Regions from separate parts of the Kitasatospora sp. NPDC056138 genome, predicted to be linked through region 2. Evidence: riboswitches for the same ligand, from Rfam matches in the RefSeq annotation. Region 2 holds a riboswitch; each other region holds the start of a gene.
The links. Region 2 has a riboswitch for cobalamin ahead of ACFC1R_RS25330 (HoxN/HupN/NixA family nickel/cobalt transporter). Riboswitches for the same ligand answer to the same signal wherever they lie in the genome.
Positions count from the first base shown of each region.

Region 1: linked by a shared signal. The riboswitch ahead of cobN (cobaltochelatase subunit CobN) and the one ahead of ACFC1R_RS25330 (HoxN/HupN/NixA family nickel/cobalt transporter) in region 2 are both predicted to bind cobalamin.
Region 3: linked by a shared signal. The riboswitch ahead of ACFC1R_RS13270 ((2Fe-2S) ferredoxin domain-containing protein) and the one ahead of ACFC1R_RS25330 (HoxN/HupN/NixA family nickel/cobalt transporter) in region 2 are both predicted to bind cobalamin.
Region 4: linked by a shared signal. The riboswitch ahead of ACFC1R_RS24130 (FecCD family ABC transporter permease) and the one ahead of ACFC1R_RS25330 (HoxN/HupN/NixA family nickel/cobalt transporter) in region 2 are both predicted to bind cobalamin.

Region 1 covers NZ_JBHJVK010000037.1:17,069-19,259, forward strand. Annotated here, with positions in the region: gene ACFC1R_RS22180 (cobalamin biosynthesis protein CobG) at 1-869, opposite strand, end outside; cobalamin riboswitch at 956-1,108, shown strand; gene cobN (cobaltochelatase subunit CobN) at 1,376-2,191, shown strand, end outside.
Region 2 covers NZ_JBHJVK010000046.1:10,303-12,493, forward strand. Annotated here, with positions in the region: gene ACFC1R_RS25320 (TetR/AcrR family transcriptional regulator) at 1-202, opposite strand, end outside; gene ACFC1R_RS25325 (ArsR/SmtB family transcription factor) at 322-684, opposite strand; cobalamin riboswitch at 767-983, shown strand; gene ACFC1R_RS25330 (HoxN/HupN/NixA family nickel/cobalt transporter) at 1,014-2,117, shown strand.
Region 3 covers NZ_JBHJVK010000016.1:68,545-70,735, reverse strand. Annotated here, with positions in the region: gene ACFC1R_RS13275 (methylmalonyl-CoA mutase family protein) at 1-537, opposite strand, end outside; gene ACFC1R_RS13270 ((2Fe-2S) ferredoxin domain-containing protein) at 647-1,132, opposite strand; cobalamin riboswitch at 1,185-1,305, opposite strand; cobalamin riboswitch at 1,516-1,638, shown strand; gene ACFC1R_RS13265 (CbtB-domain containing protein) at 1,674-1,889, shown strand; gene ACFC1R_RS13260 (CbtA family protein) at 1,914-2,191, shown strand, end outside.
Region 4 covers NZ_JBHJVK010000042.1:55,496-57,686, reverse strand. Annotated here, with positions in the region: gene ACFC1R_RS24140 (hypothetical protein) at 1-47, shown strand, start outside; partial or broken gene ACFC1R_RS24135 (MFS transporter) at 223-708, opposite strand; cobalamin riboswitch at 869-989, shown strand; gene ACFC1R_RS24130 (FecCD family ABC transporter permease) at 1,130-2,191, shown strand, end outside.

The DNA of each region.
Region 1 (2,191 bases), on a different contig from region 2:
GGCGCGCCGGGCAGCACCACGCCGCGCCAGGGCGTCAGCCGGAGCCCGTCGGCCGCGGCCGCGGCCAGGGTCCGCCACTGGGCGGCGCCGACCCGGCCGAAGCGCAGGCCGACCGAGAGGCCGCCGGGCAGCACGCCCGGCGCCGGGGTCGCGCCCGGCAGCGCGGGCAGGGCTTCCGGGCCCGGGTCGAGCAGCTGCGGCACCTCACGCAGGTGCCAGGCCGCGGTGCCGGTGGCCCGCAGCGCGCGCAGGAACTCCTCGGCGGCGGCGAGGGCGTGTTCGACCGCCTGACCGGGGGGCACCCGGCGGGCGGTGGCGGCGCGTCCGAGGCGCAGCAGGGCGCCGCCGTCCGCGGTTGCGATCAATGTCACATCGGCGTCCAGGGCGGCGGTGTCACCGCGCCCGTCGTCCAGGGCGAACAGGAACTTGCCGGAGAGCTGCGCCGCCGGCCCGCTCGCGCAGAGCCGCCGGTCGAGCTCGCGCACCCAGGACTGCACGTCCGCGTGGCCCAGCCCGTCGAGCCCGGCGGCCGGGGAGGCGACGATGTTGCGGACCCGCTCGTGGGTGTCCGAGGGCAGCAGCCCGGCGGCGCGCAGCCGGCTCCCGAGTTCGCGGCCGCAGTCCGAAGGCAGGCCGCGCAGTTGGACGTTGCCGCGCGAGGTGGTCTCCAGCTCGCCGTCGCCCAGCTCCTCGGCGGCGTCGGCGAGCGCGAGTGCCTGACGGACCGTCAGCAGGCCGCCGGGGACGCGGATCCTGGCGAGCGCGCCGTCGTCGGCGGTATGCAGACGAAGGGCCCCCGGGCAGGCGTCCGAACGACCGCGGTCGGGCGCACCGGGGCCCGCTGCGGCGGCGTCGGGTGTGGGTGGCATGGCGGCGAGCATACAGATTGCCGGTCCGGATGCAGCGTCCCGCCGATCACACTTCCGGTCGGCACTCCCCCAGCTCAGCCCCACCCCGTACGATGCTCCCGGACGGTCCTGGTGGGCCGTCCACGCCAGCGACGGCGCCAAGGGGAGGAAACCGGTGCAAACCCGGTGCGGTCCCGCCACTGTGACCACGGTTCACGCCGTGGGAGCCAGGAACTCCTGCCGTCCTCCATGCTTCCCCGGCCTCCGGCCGGGGGGACCCCCCGGGGCGCGGACCCCGAGGAAGGCCTGAGACCTATGCGCTGCCGCGTGCCCGTACGGGCTGCCGCGACCCGCCCGCCCTCGGACCCGGCCCCGGCCGGGCCGCGGAGACGCTCCGGGCGCCCTGAGCCGACGCTGACGTTTTCCGCTCCCTCGCTCCCCCTTTCGCCGCTCGCCTGCCGCCCATCGTCCTCGGCGGCGGCGCGCCCTTCGGCTCGGAGCACCGACCTGGCCGGGAGGGCCTTCGCATGATCCTGCTGCTTTCCACCTCGGACACCGATCTGCTGAGCGCCCGTGCCTCCCGGGGCCCGGTCGGCTACCGCCTCGGCAACCCCGCCCGGCTGACCGCCGGGGACCTGCCGGCCCTGCTGGAGGGCACCGACCTGGTGGTCGTCCGGCTGCTCGGCGGCCGCCGGGCCTGGGAGGAGGGCCTGGACGCGCTGCTCGCGGGCCCGCGCCCGGTGGTCGTGCTGACGGGTGAGCAGGCGCCGGACGCCCAGCTGATGGAGCTGTCCACGGTGCCCGCCGGGATCGCCGCCGAGGCGCACGCCTACCTGGCGCACGGCGGCGCGGCCAACCTGGCCGAGCTCGGCGCCTTCCTCTCCGACACCGTGCTGCTCACCGGGCACGGCTTCGCGCCGCCCGCCTCCGCCCCGGCCTGGGGCCCGCTGGAGCGCACCCCCCGGAACGCGGACGGCCCGGTCATCGCGGTGCTCTACTACCGCGCCCACCACATGAGCGGCAACACCGCCTTCGTCGAGGACCTGTGCCGGGCGATCGAGGACCAGGGCGCCCGCCCGAAGCCGCTGTACTGCTCCTCGCTGCGCGGCGCCGAGCCCGAGCTGCTGGCCGAGCTGGGCCAGGCGGACGCGATCGTCACCACCGTGCTCGCGGCCGGCGGCACCCGCCCGGCCGACGCGCAGGCGGGCGGCGACGAGGAGGCCTGGGACGCGGGGGCACTCGCCGGGCTCGACCGCCCGATCCTCCAGGCGCTGTGCCTGACCTGGTCCCGCGCGGCCTGGGAGGCGAGCGACGACGGCCTCTCCCCGCTGGACACCGCCACC
Region 2 (2,191 bases):
CCAGACCGTCCACCAGGGCTTCCTTGCCCGGGGTGTAGCGGTAGATGGCCATCGACTCCACCCCCAGCTCGGCGGCCAGGCGGCGCATGGTGAGCGCGGCCAGCCCCTCCCGGTCGACCAGTGCGACGGCTGCGGAGAGCACCAGGGGGCGGCTCAGGCGTCCTCGCTTCTCCGGAGTGCTCCGGTCGGGCTCCGCTGCCATGTCGGCCTCCCTCGCCTGCCTGCGGGGACGAACCCGGGCTGTTGTCGGGTGACACCAAAAGGATACAAGGTATGTATCAGGCATAAAGCGACGCGGGACGGACGACTTGTGCGGCCGGGTCAGTCCTGGTGGCCGAGCACCCCGTGGGCCAGGACCTCGGCGACGGCGGTGTCGACCAGCCGGTAGCGGATGATCCGCCCGTCGCGCTCGCCGCTGACCAGCCCGCCGGCGCGCAGCAGCCGCAGCGCCTGGGAGACGGCGGGGTCGCGCATTCCGGTGGCGACGGCGAGGTCGGTGACGGCGAGCGGTCCCGTCTCGTACAGGGCCAGCAGCAGCGAGAGCCGTCCGGGGTCGGCGAGCAGGGCGAAGCGCTCGGCCCAGGCCCGGACGTGCTCGGTGTCGCCGATCGCGGCGATGGCCTCGCAGACCCGGTGCCCGTCGATGGTCCTGCGGTCGGCGCGGTCGGCGGGGACGAGATGCATGCCTCGCATTCTCGCAGCAGACCCCTGTGATACCGGACACCTGCACAGCTGTGCAGGCTTGCAGCGGTGGCGCGCGGACCCCTACGGTTGTCCCCGCCGTGGTGTTCGGGAAGACCGGTGACAGACCCTCAGGGGTCTCAGACCGGAGCGGCCCTCGCCACTGTGATCGGGAAGTACCGGCACCATCCCCGTCCCTGCCAGGGCCGGGCGGCCACTGGACGCAGCCGCGTCCGGGAAGGCCGGGTGCGGGTGCGTTCGACCCGTCAGCCAGGAGACCGGCCACGGCATCTCACGAAGTGATCCACGAGGTGCTGGAGCGTGACCCGCAGATGACCCTGCCCGGAATCGAGACCGCCCCGGCGGCGGCCCCCGCCCTGCCGGCCTTCCGCTGGAAGCGCGAGGACACGGTGCGGACCGCCGGTCTGATGGCCGTGATCCTGGCCATGCACGTGCTGGCCTTCGGAACCCTGATCTTCCTGGTGGTGCCGGAGAAGTACGAGGTGGGCACCCAGGTCTACGGGGTCGGCCTCGGCATCACCGCCTACACCCTCGGCATGCGGCACGCCTTCGACGCCGACCACATCGCCGTCATCGACAACACCACCCGCAAGCTGATGGCCGACGGCAAGCGCCCGGTCTCGGTGGGCTTCTGGTTCGCGCTCGGGCACTCCTCGATGGTGGTGGTGATGGCCGCGCTGGTGGCCGGAGGCGCGGCGCTGGCCGGGACGCTGATGGACGATCAGTCGACCACCCACCAGGTGCTCGGCATGGTCGGCACCACCGCCTCCGGGGTCTTCCTCTACCTGATCGCGGCGCTCAACCTGGCCGCGCTGGTGGGCATCGCGAAGGTGTTCCGGGCGATGCGCGCGGGCCGGTACGACGAGAGCGAGCTGGAGGCGCACCTCAACTCGCGGGGTCTGATGAACCGCATCCTCTCCCGTGCCACCCGTTCGATCACCCGCCCCGGTCAGATGTTCCCGGTCGGCATGGTGCTCGGTCTCGGCTTCGACACCGCGACCGAGGTCACCCTGATGGTGATGGCGGGTTCGGGCGCGGCGGCCGGTCTGCCCTGGTACGCCATCGTCTGCCTGCCGCTGCTGTTCGCGGCGGGGATGAGCCTGTTCGACACCCTCGACGGCACCTTCATGAACTTCGCGTACCAGTGGGCGTTCTCCAACCCGGTCCGCAAGGTGTACTACAACCTGACCATCACCGGCCTGTCGATCGCGGTCGCCTTCATCATCGGCACCATCGAACTGGTCGGCGTGCTGCACGAGAAGCTCGACCTCACCGACCCGGTGACGGGCTGGATCGCCGGACTGAGCCTGGACAACGTCGGGTTCGTGATCGTCGGCCTGTTCGTCGTGGTCTGGGTGGCGGCGGTCGGCTACTGGCGCTTCGCCAAGGTCGAGCAGCGCTGGTCGACGGAGTAGGCCGCGCCGTGGACGCGCCGTCCGCTCGCTCCGGCGCCGGCCGGGCCTGATCGTCCGGGCGGCGGGCGGCGGGC
Region 3 (2,191 bases), on a different contig from region 2:
GGCGGCGGCCGCCGGGCCGACCCCGCGCTCCTCGTACAGCCGTAGCAACTGCTCGGCCGCGTGGCCGAATCCGGCACCGGCGTCGAGGACGACGGCGGCCAGGTCGAGGTAGACGCCCTGGAGGACGTCCGGCAGGGCCGTCGCGGGCAGGCCGGTGTCCGAGACCTCCAGCCAGAGCGAGGTCACGCCGTTCTCCAGGTCGGCGAGCACGGCCTCGTTGGCCCGCCGGGGATCCGGATCGGTGTGGCGCTGGCGCACGTCCCAGCCCGAGACCGCCGCGCCCTGCGGCCGACCGCCCCGGACGAACGGGGGGAAGCCCGGGTAGCCGGCGGCGGCCGAGCCGTCCTCGGCGGTGTACAGCGGACGGACTCGTAGTCCGTCCTGGAGTTCACTGGAGAGGACTTCCTCGGCCTGGACACCGGTGGCGTCCGGCGCACCGGACTTGCGCAGCACGCCTTCGACCAGGCGCTGCCACCGCTCACGGCTTGCGTCCGGGAACTCGGCGGCCAGGGGGAGCCCATGGGGCAGGACCGTCATAGGGGAAGGTTAATGCTCGTCAGCCCGGCTCTATCAGTGCCCAGGAGTGTGACCTTGAACTCGCTGCACTGGAGGGTACCCGGAGTGCCAGCCGGCCGGCCGGCAGGGTTCACGACCTCTGCCGGGTGCCCCCCGTGCTGTCCGCCAGGGCCGGCCGTCCCGTCGCCGTCGCCGTCCTCCTCGTCCTGATGGTCCGCCGGGGGCCGGGAGTGGGGATGCGCAGCGACTCCAGTGCGGGCGGCAGCGGTCCGTCGTGCGGGAACCGCTCGATGCCGAGCCCGATCCGCCGGACCCAGGCGCAGAGGCCGGCCGTGTCGGCGGGGTCGGTCACGTTGCCGAGCCAGACCGGTGCGGTCGGCCGTTCGCCCGGAAGCCGCCCCCGGGTGCGGACGACGACGACATTGGCCAGTTCGCACGGTCCCAGGCAGTCGGTGACCACCAGGTTCGCGGCGGGGAGGTCCTCGACGGCCTCGGCGAGTGCGGACAGCTGACCCAGGTGGTCGGTGCCCGGCCGTTTCGCGGCACTGCCGCAGCAGCAGCCGCGGCACAGGACGACGTCGACGGCCGCCGTGCGGGCAGCCCTGACCGATGACACCGCAGAACCTCCTCGTGGGGTCCGCGCCCCGACCTCCGGAGAAACCACGGGTCAGTGTTCTGACTCCCGGATCCACGCGTCCCGGGGCCTCCGACCGCTGCACAGCGGTCGTCGGCCGGGGTCGCTCCCCGGTCACAGTGGCGGGACCGCCCCGGAATCGCACCGGGTTCCTGCACACCGTGGTCTCGGATGCTCACCGCATCCCGGGTGTGACCCTGCCGCAGAAGTGACGGTCCGTCAACTGGTGGCGAAGCGGCCTGCGGTGTCGTCGGGCCGGCTTCCGGTGTGCGCCGGGGCGCAGCACCCGGCGTGTCCCAAAGCCGTGGCCGTCGCGGCCCCGGGGTGCCGCGAAGGCGTTGACCGTTCGTACAAGCCGCCCTTAACCTCCCCTTACAAGTGATGGTTCGAGGAAGCCGGTGCGAATCCGGCGCGGTCGCGCCACTGTGAGTCCACCGCCCGCCGGGCAGTGGGCAAGTCAGACACTCCCCGTCACGCCCGCTCCAACGAACAGGGACGCACGATCCCGCTAGGAGGGCTCACTGTGAGCAGTCTGTCCGCGCCCGGAACCATCGCCACGCCCGTGGTGGTCCCCAATGCCAGAGCCGCTCTGTGGCTGATCGGCACCGCGCTCCTCGCACTCCTCGCCTACTACTTCATCGGCGTCGACCAGGGTGCTGTCTCCGTCTTCGGGAACGACATGCACATCCACGAATTCGTCCACGACTCCCGCCACTTCCTCGGCTTCCCCTGCCACTGACCGGGGCCGGGACAACAGCTGATCATGGAAAAGAGAATCATCCTGCGCGGCCTGCTGGCCGGCGCGGTGGCCGGCCTGCTCGCGTTCGTCTTCGCGCGGATCTTCGCCGAGCCGCAGATCAACCAGGCCATCGACTACGAGAGCGGCCGTGACGCCGCCCAGGAACTGCTGGACAAGGCCGCCGGCCTTCCGGTGGAAGCCGCCGGACCGGACCTCTTCAGCCGTACCGTCCAGGCCAATGTCGGCATCGGGACCGGCATGATCCTGTTCGGGGCGGCCATGGGAGCCCTGTTCGCCGTCGC
Region 4 (2,191 bases), on a different contig from region 2:
GCCCGGAGCTGCGGGAACGCTACCGCCGGCTGCGCTTCGGCAGCTGATCCACTGCCCGACCTGACGATCTCCACCTCGGGGATCCCGTGGCTGGTGCGTGGAGGACATCGGCTGCCTCCGGTACCGCCAAGGTCACTTGAGCAGCAACGCGCCAGATCGACGGCTTGGGTGGAGGACCATCGGGTCGTTGGGCGGATCCACGTTCGTGCCCGAATGTAGTTATTCGATCGCCGAGTTGATGGCCGCGTACTCACCGCCGATGCCGAACCCGGTGAAGAACCGGCAGAGGAAGAAGAACCAGGCGGTCCAGGAGAAGGCGGTGACGGCGGTGGCGGTGAGGTACACCGCCAGCGTCACCATGAAGAGCTTCTTGCGCCCGAGCCGGTCGGTGAGCCAGCCGAAGAAGAGCGCCCCGCAGCAGGCGCCCGCCACGTACAGGGCCGCCGCCCAGGTGGTCACCTGCGCGGAGCTGATGGCGAGTCCGCTGCCCTGGTCGGAGAGCCGCCCCGCCATGTTGCCGACGATCGTCACCTCCAGGCCGTCGAGGATCCAGACCGTGCCCAGGCCGATGACGATCCGCCAGTGCCAGGACGACCAGGGCAGCCGGTCCAGCCGGGCCGGGACGTCGGTGCGGACGTCGCCGGCCGCCGCCCCCGCTCCGGACGGGCCGCGCCGCTGCTGATGACCGACTCCGTCGAGCTCCGCCACGGGATGCCTCCGTCGTCCCTCGGGTACCGCTTCGGGCGGCGGTGCGTGTACCCCGGTTCCGGCGGAACACAACCCGACGACGCCGGACTACCCCTGAAGGTGTGAAGGTTTCCGGAGGATGTCCTGGGTGCATGGGGAGTCCACTCCTTACAGGTAAGGCGAGCCTTGCTATGCTTCGGGTACGTCCCGGGGGAGAAGTCCGGTGAGAATCCGGCGCTGACCCGCAACGGTGGACGGGGCCCGCCCCCGCAAGCCCGATCGCCCTCGGCGACGTACGACCTCCCGTCAACTCGCCGTGGACTGCGAGGGGATGCCGCACGGCGCCACCGTGCGCGGACGCACGCGTCCGTGCCGCCCCCCGGCGCCGGGCCGCCCCCGGCACGGACACGGCCCGACCCGAAGGCGCCCCACCGTGAGCACCCTGGCCGCCGATCCGCGACCCGCACCGCCGCCGTCCCCGCCCTCGCCCCCGCCGCGCCGTACCCCGGTCCTGCCGCTCGGCCTCGGACTGGCCGCCGCCCTGCTGCTCTCGCTGGTCTGCGGCGTCGGACTCGGCGCCGCCGACCTCCCCTGGGGGCGGACCCTGCACCTCCTGCAGGCCGGGCTGACCGGAGGCCGGATCGCGGCCGAGGACGCCGCCGCCTACACCATCGTCTGGGAGATCCGGCTGCCCAGGACCGTGCTCGCCGCCACCGTCGGCGCCGGACTGGCCGTCACCGGAGTGGCCGTCCAGGCCATGGTGCGCAACGCTCTCGCCGATCCGTTCGTGCTCGGCATCTCCTCCGGCGCCTCGGTCGGCGCCAACGCCGTACTCCTGCTCGGGGCCTTCGCCTCGCTCGGGGCCTGGGCGCTCTCCGCCTCCGCCTTCCTCTCCGCCCTGGCCGCCATGGCCCTGGTCCACGCCGTCGCGCGGACCGCACACGGCCTCACCCCGTTGCGCCTGGTGCTGACCGGAACGGCGCTCGCGTACGGCTTCTCCGCCGTCACCGCGCTGATGGTCTTCGGCGCCGAACGCGGCGAGGCGGCCCGCTCGGCGATGATGTGGCTGCTTGGCAGCCTGGGCGGCGCCACCTGGGGATCGGTACCGATCGCCGCCGGCTGCGTGCTCGCCGGGACCGCCTACCTGCTCGGTACGGCGGGCCGCCTGGACGCCCTCGCCATGGGCGACGAGACCGCCGCCGCCCTCGGCGTGGACGCCGGACGGCTGCGCAGCCGGCTCTTCCTGGTCACCGCCGCCGTCACCGGCACCGTGGTGGCCGTCAGCGGCGCGATCGGCTTCGTCGGCCTGATGGTCCCGCACCTGGTGCGGATGCTGGTCGGAGCCGGCCACCGAAGGGTGCTGACGATCGCCCCGATCGCCGGAGCCGTCCTGCTGGTCTGGGTGGACGTCATCTCCCGACTGCTGCTCGCCCCCGCCGAACTCCCGGTCGGTGTGATCACCGCCGTCCTCGGCGTGCCCTGCTTCCTGCTGCTGATGCGCCGC